3 regions of the Gordonia sp. KTR9 genome follow, and region 2 is predicted to be linked to each of the others. Evidence: predicted binding sites of a transcription regulator. Region 2 holds the regulator's gene; each other region holds the start of a gene.
The links. The regulator LexA, encoded in region 2, represses DNA repair genes until DNA is damaged. The targets are predictions, from matches to a motif close to CGAACANNTGTTCG.
Positions count from the first base shown of each region.

Region 1: a site for LexA is predicted at 2,257-2,270, ahead of KTR9_RS22560 (HNH endonuclease signature motif containing protein). Genes of this name have one in related genera too.
Region 3: a site for LexA is predicted at 2,903-2,916, ahead of KTR9_RS02540 (HNH endonuclease signature motif containing protein). Genes of this name have one in related genera too.

Region 1 is NC_018581.1:4,883,320-4,888,672, reverse strand. It holds gene pta (phosphate acetyltransferase) at 1-823, shown strand, start outside; gene KTR9_RS22565 (acetate/propionate family kinase) at 820-2,022, shown strand; gene KTR9_RS22560 (HNH endonuclease signature motif containing protein) at 2,294-3,943, shown strand; gene KTR9_RS22555 (serine/threonine-protein kinase) at 3,940-5,353, opposite strand, start outside.
Region 2 is NC_018581.1:2,422,496-2,427,848, reverse strand. It holds gene hrpA (ATP-dependent RNA helicase HrpA) at 1-248, shown strand, start outside; gene nrdR (transcriptional regulator NrdR) at 222-713, opposite strand; gene KTR9_RS11820 (LysM peptidoglycan-binding domain-containing protein) at 813-1,352, opposite strand; gene lexA (transcriptional repressor LexA) at 1,620-2,324, shown strand; gene KTR9_RS11805 (phosphoenolpyruvate--protein phosphotransferase) at 2,302-4,011, opposite strand; gene KTR9_RS11800 (DeoR/GlpR family DNA-binding transcription regulator) at 4,162-4,932, shown strand; gene pfkB (1-phosphofructokinase) at 4,929-5,353, shown strand, end outside.
Region 3 is NC_018581.1:400,350-405,702, forward strand. It holds gene tgt (tRNA guanosine(34) transglycosylase Tgt) at 1-1,178, shown strand, start outside; gene KTR9_RS02540 (HNH endonuclease signature motif containing protein) at 1,218-2,888, opposite strand; gene KTR9_RS02545 (SDR family NAD(P)-dependent oxidoreductase) at 3,018-3,935, opposite strand; gene KTR9_RS02550 (carbohydrate kinase family protein) at 4,025-4,981, opposite strand; gene KTR9_RS02555 (class II aldolase/adducin family protein) at 4,978-5,353, opposite strand, start outside.

The DNA of each region.
Region 1 (5,353 bases), 2.5 Mb from region 2:
CGACCCGGCCGAGTCCGAGTACCTCGACGAGTTCGCCCGGGTCTACACCGATCTGCGCAAACACAAGGGCATGGATTTCGAACGGGCACAGGAGAAGATGCGGGACGTGTCCTACTTCGGCACGATGATGGTGCACACCGGCCGCGCCGATGGGATGGTCTCGGGGGCGTCGCACACCACCGCACACACGATCCGGCCGGCTTTCGAGATCATCAAGACGAAACCGGGGGTCTCCACCGTCTCGAGCGTGTTCTTCATGTGCCTGGCCGACAAGGTGCTGGCCTACGGTGACTGCGCCATCGTCCCGGACCCGTCCGATGAACAGCTCGCCGACATCGCCATCTCGTCGGCGCAGACGTCGGCGGCCTTCGGCATCGATCCGCGGGTCGCGATGCTGTCCTACTCCACGGGAACGTCCGGGTCGGGCGCCGACGTCGAGAAGGTAAAGACGGCTACCGAACTCGTGCGCGAGCGGGAACCCGGGCTGCTGGTCGAGGGACCCATCCAGTACGACGCCGCGGTGGAACCGTCGGTGGCGAAGACCAAGATGCCCGATTCGCCGGTCGCCGGTCGCGCGACCGTGTTGATCTTCCCCGATCTGAACACCGGCAACAACACGTACAAGGCGGTTCAGCGCAGCGCGGGCGCGATCGCGATCGGCCCGGTGCTGCAGGGATTGAACAAACCGATCAACGATCTGAGTCGTGGAGCTCTCGTATCCGACATCGTGAACACCGTGGCCATCACCGCGATCCAGGCCCAACAGGGGGATGTGGACCCGATCACGGGGAACGCCGCCGCCGACGACGAGGCCGGTCGATGAGCGGGGCGTCCGGTGCGGTGCTGGTGTTCAATGCCGGCTCGTCGTCGCTGAAGTATCAACTGGTGCAGCCGGCGGACGGCACGGTGATCGCCGAGGGCATCGCGGAGCGGATCGGCGATGCCGGTTCGTCGATGACGCATGAGCAGAACGGTGAGACGGTCACCGAGACATTGCAACTCGACGATCACCTCGCCGCGGTCCGGCGTGCGGAGCGTTTCTTCGCCGACAACGGAACCGACTTGGCAAAGGCGGGACTGAGTGCGGTGGGGCACCGGGTGGTCCACGGCGGCAGGTCGTTCTACGAGCCGACCGTGGTGACCCCCGAGGTGATCTCGGAGATCGAGCGGATCTCCCCGCTGGCACCGCTGCACAATCCGGCCAACCTGGTCGGCATCCTGGCGGCACAGGAGTTGCTGCCCGACGTTCCGTCGGTCGCGGTCTTCGACACCGCCTTCTTCCACGGGCTCCCCGACTCGTCCGCGACGTACGCCATCGACCGTGCGGTGGCCGACGAACATGCGATCCGCCGCTACGGTTTTCACGGCACCAGCCATGAGTACGTGGCCGGCCGGGTGGCCGAGTTCCTGGACCGCGACCCGGCGTCGCTGAACCAGATCGTGCTGCATCTCGGCAACGGCGCGTCGGCCTCGGCCATCGCCGGCGGACAGCCCATCGACACGTCGATGGGTATGACCCCGCTGGAGGGGCTGGTCATGGGAACCCGCAGCGGTGACATCGACCCCGGGCTGGTGTTGCACCTGAACCGGGTGGCGAATCTGTCGGTCGGCGAGATCGACACGCTGCTCAACAAGCGTTCGGGACTTCGAGGTCTGTGCGGCGAGAACGACTTCCGCACCATCACCGAGCTGATGGACTCCGGCGACGACGCGGCCCGTCGCGCCTTCGACGTCTACATCCATCGCCTACGTCGCTACCTCGGAGCCTACGCCTTCGCCCTCGGGCGCGTCGACGCGATCACCTTCACGGCTGGGGTCGGTGAGAACTCGGCAGTCGTCCGGTCTCGTGCGCTGGCGGGCCTGGAGGGGTTCGGGATCGTTGTCGACGAGGAGCGGAACGCTCTGCGCGGCAAGGCTCCTCGGCGGATATCGGCGGATGACAGCGCCGTGGATGTGCTCGTGGTGCCGACCAATGAAGAGCTGGCCATCGCGAGGCAGTCGGCGGCGGTCGTCGGGGGTTGATTCCCGGTGGGTCGGCATCGTCTGGACCGCGTACTCGAAGGTCGATATACCGGCACTGAAGGAGTACGGCGCCGCTGATGTTCCAGGATGGCTGCGTTCGGAAGGCTGACGGGTAAGAGACCAAGCCGCAGGGTGGTTCGATATTCGGCCGTCCCTACCACGCACCACCGACAAGATGCGCTCTGCAGCGGGTAAGCGAAAACCGTTGCACACCAGCGTTATAGCCGCTACGCTCGAACATGTATTCGCGCAACGTCTCCGGGGGGTGACCATGTCTGACGAATCCGCCGCATCACAACCTCGTGCTGTCGAGCTGGTGGCCGAGCTGAATGCGATCCTCGACGAACTGCGGACCGTCGACCTGTCCCCGTGCACCGACGAGGAACTGATCGACGTCGCCTCTGCCACCGAACGGGCCATCGCGCGAACCACTTACGCCGGCGACCGCCACGTCGCCGAAGCCGAGGCTCGCGACCTGCCACGCAAGACCGGATACCGCACACTCACCCAGTTCATGAACCATCGCCTCCGCATCACCAATCCTGTGCGACGGCGCAAGCACCTCAATGCCACCGCCACGCTCACGTGCCTCAACGGCGATCGCCTGGAGCCCGAACACCCCACACTGGCAGAAGCTTTCGCCACAGGGACTGCCGGAACCGCACACATCCAGGCCGCCCTCGACGTCCTCGACCACATCCCGAACGCTGTCGACCACGATGTGAAGGTCGCTGCCGAACGACAGATGGCCGAGATCGCCGTAGCCCACACCCCCGCCGACATCACCCAACTCGGCGCGCGCCTGCTCGCCCACCTCGACCCCGACGGCACACTCGCCGACGACACCGACCACAAACGACGCCGCAACCTGTGGATCGGCCGACAACGAGCTGACGGCACCGCCAAGATATCGGGCACCCTGACCCCCGAACTCGTCGCCCGACTCACGATGATGTTCGCGGTCTGGGGTAAGCCCGGACTCAACAACCCAGACGACCCCGCCTCACCCCGCGGGCCGGCCGGAGCTGCCGACCCCGACGCCCTGGCCACCGCCGCCGACCGCGACCAGCGCACCCTCGCCCAGACGAATCACGACGCGCTCGACGCCGCACTCACCGCGGGTTTCGCGGACGGGACTCTCGGCACCTCGCACCGCGGCCTGCCCGTGCAACTGATCATCAAAGCCGACCTCGGCGACCTGATCCGCGAAGCCGGCCTCGCCACCACCGCCACCGGAACCCTGCTACCCATCCCCGACCTGATCGCCATGGCCGGTGAGGTTCAGCCGTGGTTGGCGATCTTCAAAGACGCCACCGCCGTGCCGCTGTACTTCGGTAGGGGCAAGCGTCTGGCCACCCGCGAACAACGCTTCGTCTCGTTCGCCCGCCCCGACGGCGAAGTGTGCTCCGCTCCCGGGTGCGATCAACCCGCAACCCACGTCGAACTCCATCACGCCCACAAGGATTGGGCCAAGGGTGGTCTCACCGACATCGACGACCTCGCGCCGGCCTGCCCGCGGCACAACCGCATGGTCGGTGACCAGCCCGGCCAGTACACCACCCGGATCGAACGGTCCGGACCCGACGAAGGCCGCTGCGTCTGGCGATTGAACGCCGAACCCGGCGCACCACCCAACCCCGACCGCCTCAACCGCCGACCCGACATACCCCGGCGGTTCACGACACACTTGAACACTGTGCGCGACGAGATCCACGGACAACCAACACGGTCCGGCGGCGACTCACGCCCAGACAATCGAAACTGCGATGACCTGCGCCTGACGATCAGCCACGTCATCGACGTCCGACCACCACGGCGCGTGCATCGCACCCGTCTGTCGCTGGTCGAGGCACACCTCGAGGATCTCCTCAGCCAAGAACCGCTGGTGCGTAACGCAATTGCACCCTTCAGGTCGTCCTAGAACAGCGTATTCGGCCGAACGTAGTTGGCGAGGTCGACGAGCATGAACCGGTGGTCCCGGTTGGTGCGGGTCAGACGTGCCAACTGACGCAGCGAGCGCTCTGTGCCGGTCCGAATCCCGTACTCGGTGAACGGGAATCCGAGCAGTGTGGACGGTTCTTTGTCCAGCAGGGCGTCGTCGGGGTTGTCGTGAATCCAGCCCAGCGCGGTGCCGAGCACGATCAGCAGCATCCGGGCCTTGCGCGGTTCGGTGTCCGGGATCTGTTCCAGGCGCCGGGCCGCCTCGACGATCTGCTCACGGGTCACCTGGGTGGTGGGCCGTCCGTGGACGAGCGCGATGATCGCCGTCGCGCGTGCGGTGTTGAAGTGGCGGCTGGTCGCGGGAACCTCGTCGAGCGGCTGGATGGCGGCCTCGATGTCACCGGCCGCCACCGCGAGCCGGGCCAGACCGAACGCGGCGGTCACGATGCTGTGATCGGTCAGCCACAGATCGTGATAATGGTGCTGCGCAACGTCATACAGTTTGGCGATCTTCTCCGCGGATTTCGCCGGACCGTTCTCGTCGGCGAGCCAGCGGCCGATGAGTTCGGCCGTACCCGCGACGGCGAGCTTGGGTGCGACCTCACCGGGCATCGCACCCAGGACCTCGTCGAAGCGCTCATAGGCCAGTTCTGGCTCGTCGTTCATCAGCGCGCAGATACCCATGTACCACTCGACCCGCCACGAATCGCCGTGGTGGGCACGGACTTCCTGGAGGAGGGCGAGCGCGGTGTCGACGTCGTCGAGCTGCAGATGCGCGCGGGCCTCGGCGAGGTCGATCTCCCGTGAGGGGTGGGCGTTCTCGACCGGCCGCCCGCCGAAGAGCGAGGCGAAACCCTCCGCCCGCGCGGTGTTGATCGAGTCGAGGGTCTGACGCGGATCCGACAGCGCCGCCGACGTGAGCAGGCTCGCCGCCGGATCGAGCGGGTTGACCAGCGGTACGGGCAGCGCGTTGGCGATGTCCACCGGGTCGTAGAACGCCGCCTGATCGGGGTCGAAGAAACCGTCGACGGGCGCGAGCATGAGGTCGGTGCCGAAAGTCGAGCGCTGCGGCGTGAACACCGTCGACAGTGCGGGTCGCGGAACCCCGGTGTGGACGGCGACCGTCTCACGCAGCACGTTCAGCACCTGGGTGCTCATCTCCTCCGCGGAGACGAAGCGGTCGGCCGGGTCGGGTGCCGTGGCGCGCTGCAGGAGCCGGTAGTACGACGGGTTGTTCCGGAAAACAGGCGTTTTCGACGCGGCGGGCAGGCCGTCGACGTAGCGCCCGTTCCGCATCTCCATCGGCACGGTGAGGACCGCGAGGGTGCGTCCGATGCTGTAGATGTCGGTCGCGATCTGCGGTCCGGTCTTGACGATCTCCGGTGCCTGG
Region 2 (5,353 bases):
AGGCACGTCTGGAGGCGCTGCCCGGGTCGGCAGCGCGCGACCAGGCCGGTGTGGCGGTCATCGATCGAGTCGTCGAACGGTGGGCCCAACGACTCGAACAGGTGCCGGAACACCGACGGGCGATCGTCGACGACGAAGCGCAGTGGCTTGTCGAGGAACTACGGGTGGGATTGTTCGCCCAGCGTCTCGGTACCGCGTTTCCCGTCTCGGAGAAACGGGTCCTACGAGCTCTGGACCGGCTCGGCTGAGACGGTGTCGGCCCGCCCGCCGGACGCCGACTTCAGGTCGTCGATCTCGCGCTGGAAATCCTCCACCGAGTCGAACGACCGGTACACCGAGGCGAACCGCAGGTACGCCACTTCGTCGAGATCGCGGAGCGGACCCAGGATCGCCAGACCGACCTCGTTGCTGGGGATCTCGGCCGATCCGCTGGCGCGCACCGTGTCCTCCACCTGCTGGGCGAGCTGGGCGAGTGCGTCCTCGGCGACGTGTCGGCCCTGACAGGCGCGTCGGACACCGCGCATCACCTTCTCGCGACTGAACGGCTCGGTCACACCGTTGCGTTTGACCACGGCGAGCACGGCGCTCTCCACGGTCGAGAAACGGCGGCCGCACTCCACGCACGAGCGGCGGCGTCGGATGGCCTGCCCTTCGTCTGCGACACGCGAGTCGATGACCTTGGTGTCGTCGTTCTTGCAGAAGGGGCAGCGCATCGTGTCCTCACGCAGGTCGCGGGACGCTGAAACGCAACGAATCCGTGCGCTCCGCCGCTTCTCGGCCGGCCCCTGTGACATCGAGGATACCGCCCGGCCTCAGCGGTACCGGGGGGTGAGCAGGGGCTGACCCACCTGCAGCGCACTCGTGGGCAGATCGTTCATCGCGACGATTTCGTCGATCACGATCTCGCGCGGCATCTCCGGCGCCACCCGGCCGGCGATCGTGCTCAGGGAGTCCCCCGCGCGCACGTGGACGACCTCCGCACTCACGGCGGCAGGGGTCATCGAGTCCGAGTAGTTCTGGCCGACGACGCCGAACACCCACACGACGAACGCCAGCCCGACGCCGGCGAGGACCGCCACCGCGGTGCGGCGACGGCGACGGAACACCGCGGCGTCCGGCGCGAGAGGGCCCCGGCCCCTGGACCCCACCGCCGATCCGCAGCTCGTGGCGCCGACACGCGGGGTCAGCGGTGACCCGCCCGCCGGGCGGTTGCCTGCCGGCCGGTTGTCGACCGGGCGCCGACCGTCGGACAGCGGGGCACGGGTCCGGACGCGATCGGCGCGATCGGTACGCGCCCGAACGGTGTCGGGACGGTCGGTACGGACGGGAGCGACGAGAGTGTCGGTGCGCATGGTGCCCTCCGAGTGTTCGGTGCGAGATCCTCTGGGTGAGATCTTCTGGTGTGATGTGTGGTGCCGTCGGTGTTCGAACTTCGATCAGGTGTTCGATGCACTGATGTTCGAATTTGTAGCACGGCGCACCGACAAAGTCTCGCGACACATCGAACAAATGTTTGAGGTGAGGGTTGCACTCCGCTAGGCTCGGACCCGGCTGAACATCCCCACCGGACATCCCACGGGCCATCTACCTGCACGTTCCGAAGACGAGAGGAACCGAACATGAGTGACACCGGCGACAGGCGCGGCCGAGCGCGGGGAGTCGACGACGAGGCCCCGATCGACGTCGCCGCCGCCGAGGCCTCACTCACCCCGCGACAGCTCGGGGTCCTGGAGGTGATCCGCCGCTCGGTTCGCGAGCGCGGTTATCCGCCCAGCATCCGCGAGATCGGCGACGAGGTCGGCCTCGCCTCGACATCGTCGGTCGCCCACCAGCTGCGAACGCTGGAACGCAAGGGCCTGCTCAAGCGAGATGCGAACCGGCCCCGTGCGGTCAACATCGCCCCGAGCGAGCCGCCGTCGCCGGAGACCCCCTCGGCCGGTCAACTACCCGAGCCGACCTTCGTGCCGGTCCTCGGTCGTATCGCGGCCGGTGGTCCGATCCTGGCCGAGGAGGCGGTCGAGGACGTGTTCCCGCTTCCTCGCGAGCTGGTCGGCGAGGGCTCGCTGTTTCTGCTGCGCGTCGTGGGCGAATCGATGATCGACGCGGCCATCTGTGACGGCGACTGGGTGGTGGTCCGGCAGCAGAACGTCGCCGACAACGGCGACATCGTCGCGGCGATGATCGACGGCGAGGCCACGGTGAAGACCTTCAAGCGTCAGGGCGCCAACGTGTGGCTGATGCCGCACAACGAACTGTTCGATCCCATCCCGGGCAACGACGCCGTGATCCTCGGCAAGGTCGTCACCGTGATGCGGCGAATCTGACCTCTCCGCCGACCGAACGGTCGAGCACTGCCGCGGCCGCTTCGCGCGCCGCGGCAGGATCGGACGTGGCCAGCGCGGCGTCGGCGGCAGCACGGCAGTCCTGGGTGGTCACCGCACCGAGCCTGGCCCCCACCGCGGCGGCCGCGGCGGGCGCACTGGACAGCGAGGTCACCCCGAGACCCACGAGGACGCAGGCGAGATTCGGATCGGCGGCCGCCTCACCGCAGACCCCGACCGGCTTGCCCTGTCGGACACCCGCTGCGGCGACACCCGCGATCAGGCTGAGCACGGCGGGTTGCCACGGGTCGGTCAGCCCGGCGAGATCGGCCGACATCCGATCGGCCGCCATCGTGTACTGCGTCAGATCGTTGGTACCGATGGACACGAAGTCCACCTCGGCGAGCACGGCCTCGGCGAGGATCGCCGCCGCGGGCACCTCGATCATGACCCCCGCGACCAGACCCCGACCCCGGACTTCCGCGGCGAACACACGCGCCTCCGCCGGCGAGGCGATCATCGGCGCCATGACCCACGGCGCGACCTTCGAGCCGGCGGCGGCCAGCGCGATCGCGTCGAGCTGATGTGCGCGGATCTCGGGATGCGCCAGGGCGATTCGATCCCCACGGACCCCCAGCGCCGGATTGGACTCGTCGGGATGCGTCACGAAGCGGAGCGGTTTGTCCGAGCCGGCGTCGAGGGTGCGGATCACCACCTTCCGCCCGTCGAAAGCACCGAGGACCTCACGGTAGATCCCGGCCTGCTCGTCCACCGACGGTTCGTCCGCGCGTTCGAGGAAGGCGAGTTCGGTGCGGAAGAGTCCGACACCCTCGACGGGGTGTCCGGCCGCGGCCCGTGCCGACGATCCGTCGGCGACATTGGCGAGCACTGACACACCCACGCCGTCGGCGGTGCGCCCCGGACCCGTCCAGCCGGCGACGACCTCGGCGCGTCGCCGGTCCTCCTCGACGCGTGCCCGGGCCGTGTCCGCATCGGGCTCGACCTCGATGCGACCGGTTGTTCCGTCGACGAGAACGGTTGTGCCGGGCTCGATCTCGGCCAGATCAGTGACCGCGACGACGCATGGGATCCCCAGCTGCCGCGCGATGATCGCGGTGTGACTGGTGGGGCCGCCCAATCGGGTGACGAGCGCGATCGTGCTCGCCGGGTCGAGGCCGGCGGTGTCGGCGGGCGCAAGATCGTCGGCGAGTAACACCGACGGCACCTGCGGTGTCGGCACACCCGGCTCGGGCAGGCCGAGCAGTTCGGCGAGCACGCGGTCGCGGACGTCGTTGAGATCGGTGACCCGCTCGGCCATCAGCCCGCCGAGTTTGGTGAACACCGCCGCGAACTGCTCGGTGGCCGCGACGGCCGCGGCTTCGGCGGAGGCGCCCTTGGTGATGAGCGCCGTCGCGGAACCGATCCATCCCCGGTCCTCGGCCAGCCCCGCGGTCGCCGCGAGCACCTCCGCGGCCACCCCGGTGTTCTGGGAGGCGCGCGTGCGCAGTCGCGCGGCGACGGCCCCGGCAGCCGAGGCGAAGCGCGTCACCTCGTCGGCGCGGCGCTCCTCGGGGATCTCCACGCCGACGCCGAGCGTCTCCGGCGAGTGATCGGGCCGCTCGCCCGGCCACAGCGCCGGACCGTGCGCCAGTCCGCCGACCACCGGGGTCCCTGTCAGGATCTGCGCCATCGTCTTGCCTCTCACTCGACTATCGATGTGACCACCGTTACAAAAAGTGCTTGACTTGTCAACACAAACAGGCGTAAACACAATTACTACAACATCCAATCCAACACGCCTCAACAAGCGGGGTGGCTGGAACCTTCAGATCGGAGCGATGTGTACGCCGAGGAGAGACAACAGGCGATCGTCGACGAGGTGCGCGTCGCGGGGCGGGCATCCGTGGCCGCGCTCGCCGAGAAATTCGACGTCACCAGCGAGACCGTCCGTCGAGACCTCGCCGTTCTGGAGCGTGCCGGGCATCTGCAGCGTGTCCACGGAGGTGCCGTCCGCGCCGAGGTCATGCGGGCTCTGGGCGAACTCGGGATCGACGAGCGCGAGTCGAGCCAGATCGAACAGAAGACCGCGATCGGCCGCGCGGCGATCCGCTTCCTGCCGCCGGACGGCGGTTCCGTGCTCTTCGATGCCGGTACCACGACCTACCGCGCCGCCGAGGCCACCGCGCCGGATCGGAGACTCACCCTGTTCACCAACAGCCTGCCCATCGCCGGTCTGCTGGCCGGCACCCATCCCGACGGCCTCCATGCTCTCGGCGGACGCGTCCGCGGTCTCACCCAAGCCACCGTGGGCGTCGAGACGGTGGACGCACTCCGCCGGTTGCGCGTCACCACCGCGTTCCTCGGCACCAACGGTCTGAGCGAGTCCCACGGGTTGTCGACCCCCGACCCCGACGAGGCGGCGGTGAAGGCGGCGATGGTGGCGGCCGCACAACGCGTCGTGGTGCTCGCCGACAGCTCGAAGATGGACCGCGAAGACCTGTCCTCGTTCGCCGGGATCGACGACGTCGACGTCCTCATCACCGACTCCGGGATCGACCCGGCCTTCTCGGCGGCCCTGTCCGCGCGCGGCGTCGAGGTGGTGATCGCATGATCGTGACGGTCACCGCGAACCCGAGCCTCGACCGCACCCTCGAACTCGGCGCACCGCTCGCCCGCGGCGAGGTGCAGCGTGCCGGCGTGGTCCGCACCGAACCCGGCGGCAAAGGTGTCAACGTGTCCCGCGTCGTCGCGGCCGCCGGTCTGTCCACCCGTGCCCTGCTCCCCGCCCGGTCGGGCGATCCGCTGCGCACCGCACTCGACGACCTCGGACTCCCCTACGACGCGGTGCCCGTCGACGGCGAGGTCCGCTCCAACATCACCATCGCCGAGTCGGACGGGACGACCACCAAGATCAACGCGCCAGGCGTCGCCCTGACGACGCAGGATCGCGAAGCACTCGTCGGACTCGTCCGCGCTCACGCCGACTCCGCGCACTGGGTCACCCTCTGCGGCTCGCTGCCGCCCGGCGTTCC
Region 3 (5,353 bases), 2.0 Mb from region 2:
CCACACCGCACGGACCGATCCGCACCCCTGCGTTCGTTCCCGTCGGTACCAAGGCGACGGTCAAGACGGTCCTGCCGGAATCTGTCTCCGCCCTCGGCGCCCAGGCGGTGCTCGCCAATGCCTACCACCTGTATCTACAGCCGGGGCCCGAGATCATCGACGCTGCCGGTGGGCTCGGGGCGTTCATGAACTGGCGGGGTCCCACCTACACCGACAGTGGCGGCTTCCAGGTCATGTCGCTGGGTGCGGGGTTCAAGAAGGTCATCTCGATGGAGGCCACCGGCACCCCCGACGACGACCTCACCGCCAACGGCAAGGAACGGCTCTCGCGGGTCGACGACGACGGGGTGACCTTCAAGTCGCACCTCGACGGGTCGGCCCACCGGTTCACGCCGGAGGTGTCGATGCAGATCCAGCACCAGCTCGGGGCAGACATCATCTTCGCCTTCGACGAGCTGACCACGCTGATGAACACCCGCGAGTACCAGGTCAATTCGCTGGAGCGAACCCGCCTGTGGGCGATTCGGTGCCTCGACGAACACAACCGGTTGAGTGTCGAGCGTGCGCACCGTCCCCAGCAGTCGCTGTGGGGTGTCATCCAGGGCGCCCAATACGAGGCCCTTCGTCGCAAGGCGGCCCGCGATCTCGTCGCGTTGAGCGAGGCGGACCGCGCGGTCGGCGGAAAGGGTTTCGGTGGCTACGGCATCGGCGGGGCGCTCGAGAAGGACAACCTCGGCACGATCGTCGGCTGGGTGAACGACGAGCTCCCCGAGGACTCGCCGAAACACCTGCTCGGGATCAGTGAACCCGACGACATCTTCACCGCCATCGAGAACGGTGTGGACACCTTCGACTGCGTGTCGCCGACCCGGGTCGCCCGCAACGGCGCGATCTATTCACTCGACGGCCGGTACAACGTCACCAATGCGAAGTACCGCAGCGACTTCCGGCCGCTCGACCCCGAGGTCGAGAATTACACGTCGCAATACAGCCGGGCCTACCTGCACCATCTGTTCAAAGCCAAGGAGGGGTTGGGTGCAACCCTGGCGACATTGCACAACGTGTCCTTCATCGTCACCCTCGTCGACCGTGCCCGCGAAGCCATCGAGAACGGCACCTACACCGAGTACCGCGACGAGTTCCTGCGCCGCTACTACGGAGCTTCCCGGAATTCATGATCTCGCCCACCGCGTCGGTGTTGTCGTGACCGGCGGTGTCTAGAAGGGTGGCGGGTTGGCGTCGTTCCAGCGCTTCTCGGCGCGCTGTTGGCGTCGGAAGTCGTTGGTGCGCAACTGGTTCAGTGTGTCGCGTGCCGGGTGGTCGGGCGGCCGGCCGGGAGCGAGCCGGTTGAACAGGTCGCGTCCGTTGTAGGCGTTGCCGACGAACATGTGGCCGGTGGGTGTGGTGAACCAGGCCGTCAGGAACTCGTCCTGGTGGTCCTGCCAGCTGGTGAAGGTCTTGATCCGGTGGTGAAACCGGCACAGCGGTTTGAGGTTGCGCGCTTCGGTGCGGCCACCGCGACGTGGGTCGGAGTGGTCGAACGGGTCGGTGTGGTCGAGATCGATCTGCCACACCGGCGCATTGCAGCCCGGGAAGGTGCAGCACAACTCGCCCGCCCGCACCAAAGCCTGGAGCTTTCTCGACGGGGCGTACTTCGTTGTCGAGGGGTCCGCGTCGGGCCCTGGGGCCGCGTCGGCTGCAGTGGATGCGGGCTGGATGTAGGTGCGTCGGGCTTCGGCGAGCAGCCGGCGGGCGGTGTCGGCGTCGATGATGCCGTGCCGGTCGAGGAACGCGGGGTCGTTGTCGAGGCCGATCAACGTCGACAGGTTCACCACGATGTGGAAGGTCGCGCGCGGCGCATTCGGGGACGACGGCGAGGCGTGCGAGTCCAGCGGCTCGGCGACGATCGCGTCGACGGCTGGTGCGTCGGCGGGAGTGTCGGTGTCGCCCCTGGTTTCGTCGAGCTCCTGTCCCGCAGTGGTGTCGGGTTCGGCTGCGGCAGCGTCGCAGTCAGCGCAGTGGCATGTCAGGGCGACTTCGCCGCGAGCGAGTGCTTTGAGCGCGTCGGCACGCCGCATCGGCAGGGTCCGTGGGTCACCGGCGTGGACGGCGGTGGCCATCGCCGACAGGCGGGCGTCGAACTCGGCGGCGTCGGCGTCGGGCAAGGTACCCGAGATCCGGGATTGGCCGGGGGTGAACCGGTCGGGGGCGATGGTCACGTTGCGGTCGGCGGTCACCCGCTCTTTGCGTCGCCGGAGCGCATCAGGTGCCCAGGCGGCGACGATGGCGTCGATCATGGCGGTGAACCGTGCTGTGGACATGGGTGCGCGGGCGAAGATGGCCTCGGCGAGGTGGGCGTCCACTGTTTGCATCTCGTCGGCGTCGGTGATCAGGTCGGTGCGTTTGAGTGCGATGAGGAAGCGGCGCTTGTCGATTCGTCCGCAGGCCAAGGCGTGGCCGGTGAAGGACAGTCGGTAGCGCAGGGCGTCACCGGCCATGATGAGGTCTTTCGCCTCGGCCGGGGTCACTGTGAGGGTGGCGCCGACTTCGGCGATGGCCTGCTCGAGCCCGTCGGGCCCGAACTGTTCGTAGGGGTCCTCACCGGCGGCCACCCGCGCCGACAACGCGGCGAACGCTTCGAGGGAGTCGAGTTCACCGCTGTGCACCTGGGCGCGTCGCTGCGCGTAGTCCATCGCACGTTCGTCGTGAATGAGGCTGGCCACGGTCATCATCTGATGCGCCGCCGAAGCAGCCAGTCCCGCACAATGATTCAGGACCTCGACTAGTTCGGCGGCAGAGAGTTCATCGTCAGCACGCAGGCGCGGCTCGACAGAATCGCGCGATGTATCCACCGATGTGGTGGATTCCGCCCCCGCCCCCGATGACATACCTCCATATTACTCGAACATACGTTCGAGTCAAGGGTTGATCTGCCCTGTTCTCGGGCGGCCTACAAATCGAACCACGACGTACTGACAGGCCAACGAGTTCGAGGTCGGTGGTGTCGGCGGCTGGTCTCAGCGGGCGTCCTCGGCGACCATCCGTTCGCGGATGCCGCCGGAGACACCCGTGCTGTCCGGGTTCGGGTCGTGGATCGCTCCCGGATGCGGCGCGACGGGGGTTCCTTTCTCGGTCTCCGATTTCGCGACCACCGCCGAGAACCGTTCGGTGAGTCCCGGCATGACCTGGTGAGAAGCGTTGGCGGCCTTGGCCTTGTAGCCGACAGGCTGGTCGAGCTTCGGGTCGGTGCAGGCGGCGACGATCGCATCGACGACGATCTGCGGATCGTCCATCGCGGACATGCGCGGTTCGTGCCCCGTGTAATTGGCGGCGTGGACCCACCACGGGGTGTCCACCGCCCACGGCATGATGGTGCCCACCTTGATGTCGTCGTCGCCGGCCATACGGAGCTCTTCGCTCAACGAGTGTCCGAGGCTGCGGACCGCCGCTTTGGTTGCCGCATAGGTGTTCTGGAGCGCGATGGGCACCGCGCTGTCGACCGAACCGACGTTCACCAGCGTGCCGCGACCCTGCGACCGGAAGACGCGTAGCGCCGCGTGCGCGCCGTAGATCAACCCCTTGAGGTTCACGTCGACGAGGCGGGCGTGGTCCTCGATCGGGATGTCCCAGAAGTATCCGACCGCTCCCACACCGACGTTGTTCACCCATACGTCGATGGAGCCGAACCGGTCGATCGCGGCGGATGCGAGATGGACGACCGCTCGAGGGTCGCTGACATCGGTGGTCACCGCCAGCGCGGACCCGCCCTGGGCGGTGATCTCCGCGACGACCTCGTCGAGAACCGCCGTTCGCCGCGCCGCGACCACCACGTTCGCGCCGAGTTCGGCCAGTCGCACCGCGGCGCCGCGGCCGAATCCGCTGGACGCACCGGCGATGACGACGGTGGAACCGTCGATCGATTTCTTGTCGGTCATGGCGAGCACCTCTCCCGTCCTGTCGGCAACAGTGGTGATCGCCTACCCGAGGGCGAGTCGGCCAAACCGGCGGTCGGTCGGGCGAGAGTTCAACCGACGGCGTGGGCCCGCCGAAATGTCTCGATCGCGTCGAGGTCGTAGGAGTTGGCGGCGGTCCCGATGCCCTGGGCGACGTGCGCGGCGACCGCGCAACCGAGTTCGGCGGAGTCGGCGAGGCCGAGCCCGCGGAGCCGGCCGGTGATGAAACCGGCGGAGAACGCGTCGCCGCAGCCGGTGGTGTCGACCACGTCCACTGAGTACGCCGGTACTGCGATCGTGTCGTCGCCGGTCACGACCAGTGCGCCGTCGGCGCCGCGGGTGAGCGCGACGCATCCGACGCCACGGTCCACGAGCGTGCGTGCACCGTCCGCGAGGTCGTCCGAACCGGTCAGCCCACGGGTCTGTTCGTCGTTGGGCATCAGGTAGTCGATGTGGGGAAGCGCGTCGGCGATCCATTCGAGAAGCCCGGGGTCGCCACCCGACAGCAGGTCCGCCGACGTCGTGATCCCGCGGTCGCGGGCTCGGCCCAGGAGCTCGGCGGCCACCGGACCGCCGAGGAACTCGGGGCCGCCGAGGTGCAGGTGATCCAGCCCGTCGAACGCGCCGGGATCGAGGTCGTCGAGTACGAACTGCGCGTTGGCGCCGATGCAGTGCCAGGCGGGACGGTCCCCGTTGGGCCGCACGGGAATGACCGACGACGACGTCTGGACCTCCGCCTTCGGAACGAGCCCGCGTGTGTGGACGCCTTCGGCGTCGAGCAATGCGGTCAGCGAACGCCCGATCGAGTCGGCGCCGATCGCACCGTGGGTTCGGACGGCGGCGCCGAGCCGGGCGAGGACGAGCGCGGTGCCGCCCGCGGTACCGGCTGCCGAGAAGCCGATGGACTCGACGAGCGCGCCGTCGGAGTTCTGGGGGATGGCCTCGATCCCGACGACGTGGATGTCGAGCACGTGGACGCCCACGGTCGCGATCGTGAGCGGGACGGTCGACGGCGAGGGGGGTGTCACGTGCGTTTCTCCTGGGGCGTCCCGTAGTCCAGTCGGACCGCCTGGGCGACGGTGGACTGTTGCTCGTCGGCGGTCAGCTCACGGGGCCGGCCCATGCTGCAGGTCCGGTGGAAGAGAGTGGCCAGCCACTCCAGCAGCAGCGCATTCTCCACGGCGTCGGCCAGGCTCGAGCCTCGTGCCACCGAACCATGATTCGCCATCAGCGCGACCTGGGTGTCGACCAGTGCGTCGGCGACGATGTCGGCCAGTTCGGGGCTGCCGAATGTCGCATACGGCGCGATCGGGATCGCGCCGCCGAGGCCGAGCTGCTGATAGTGCAGCACCGGCAGCGACGTCAGCCCGCTGACGCAGGCGACCGCGGTGCCGAAGGGT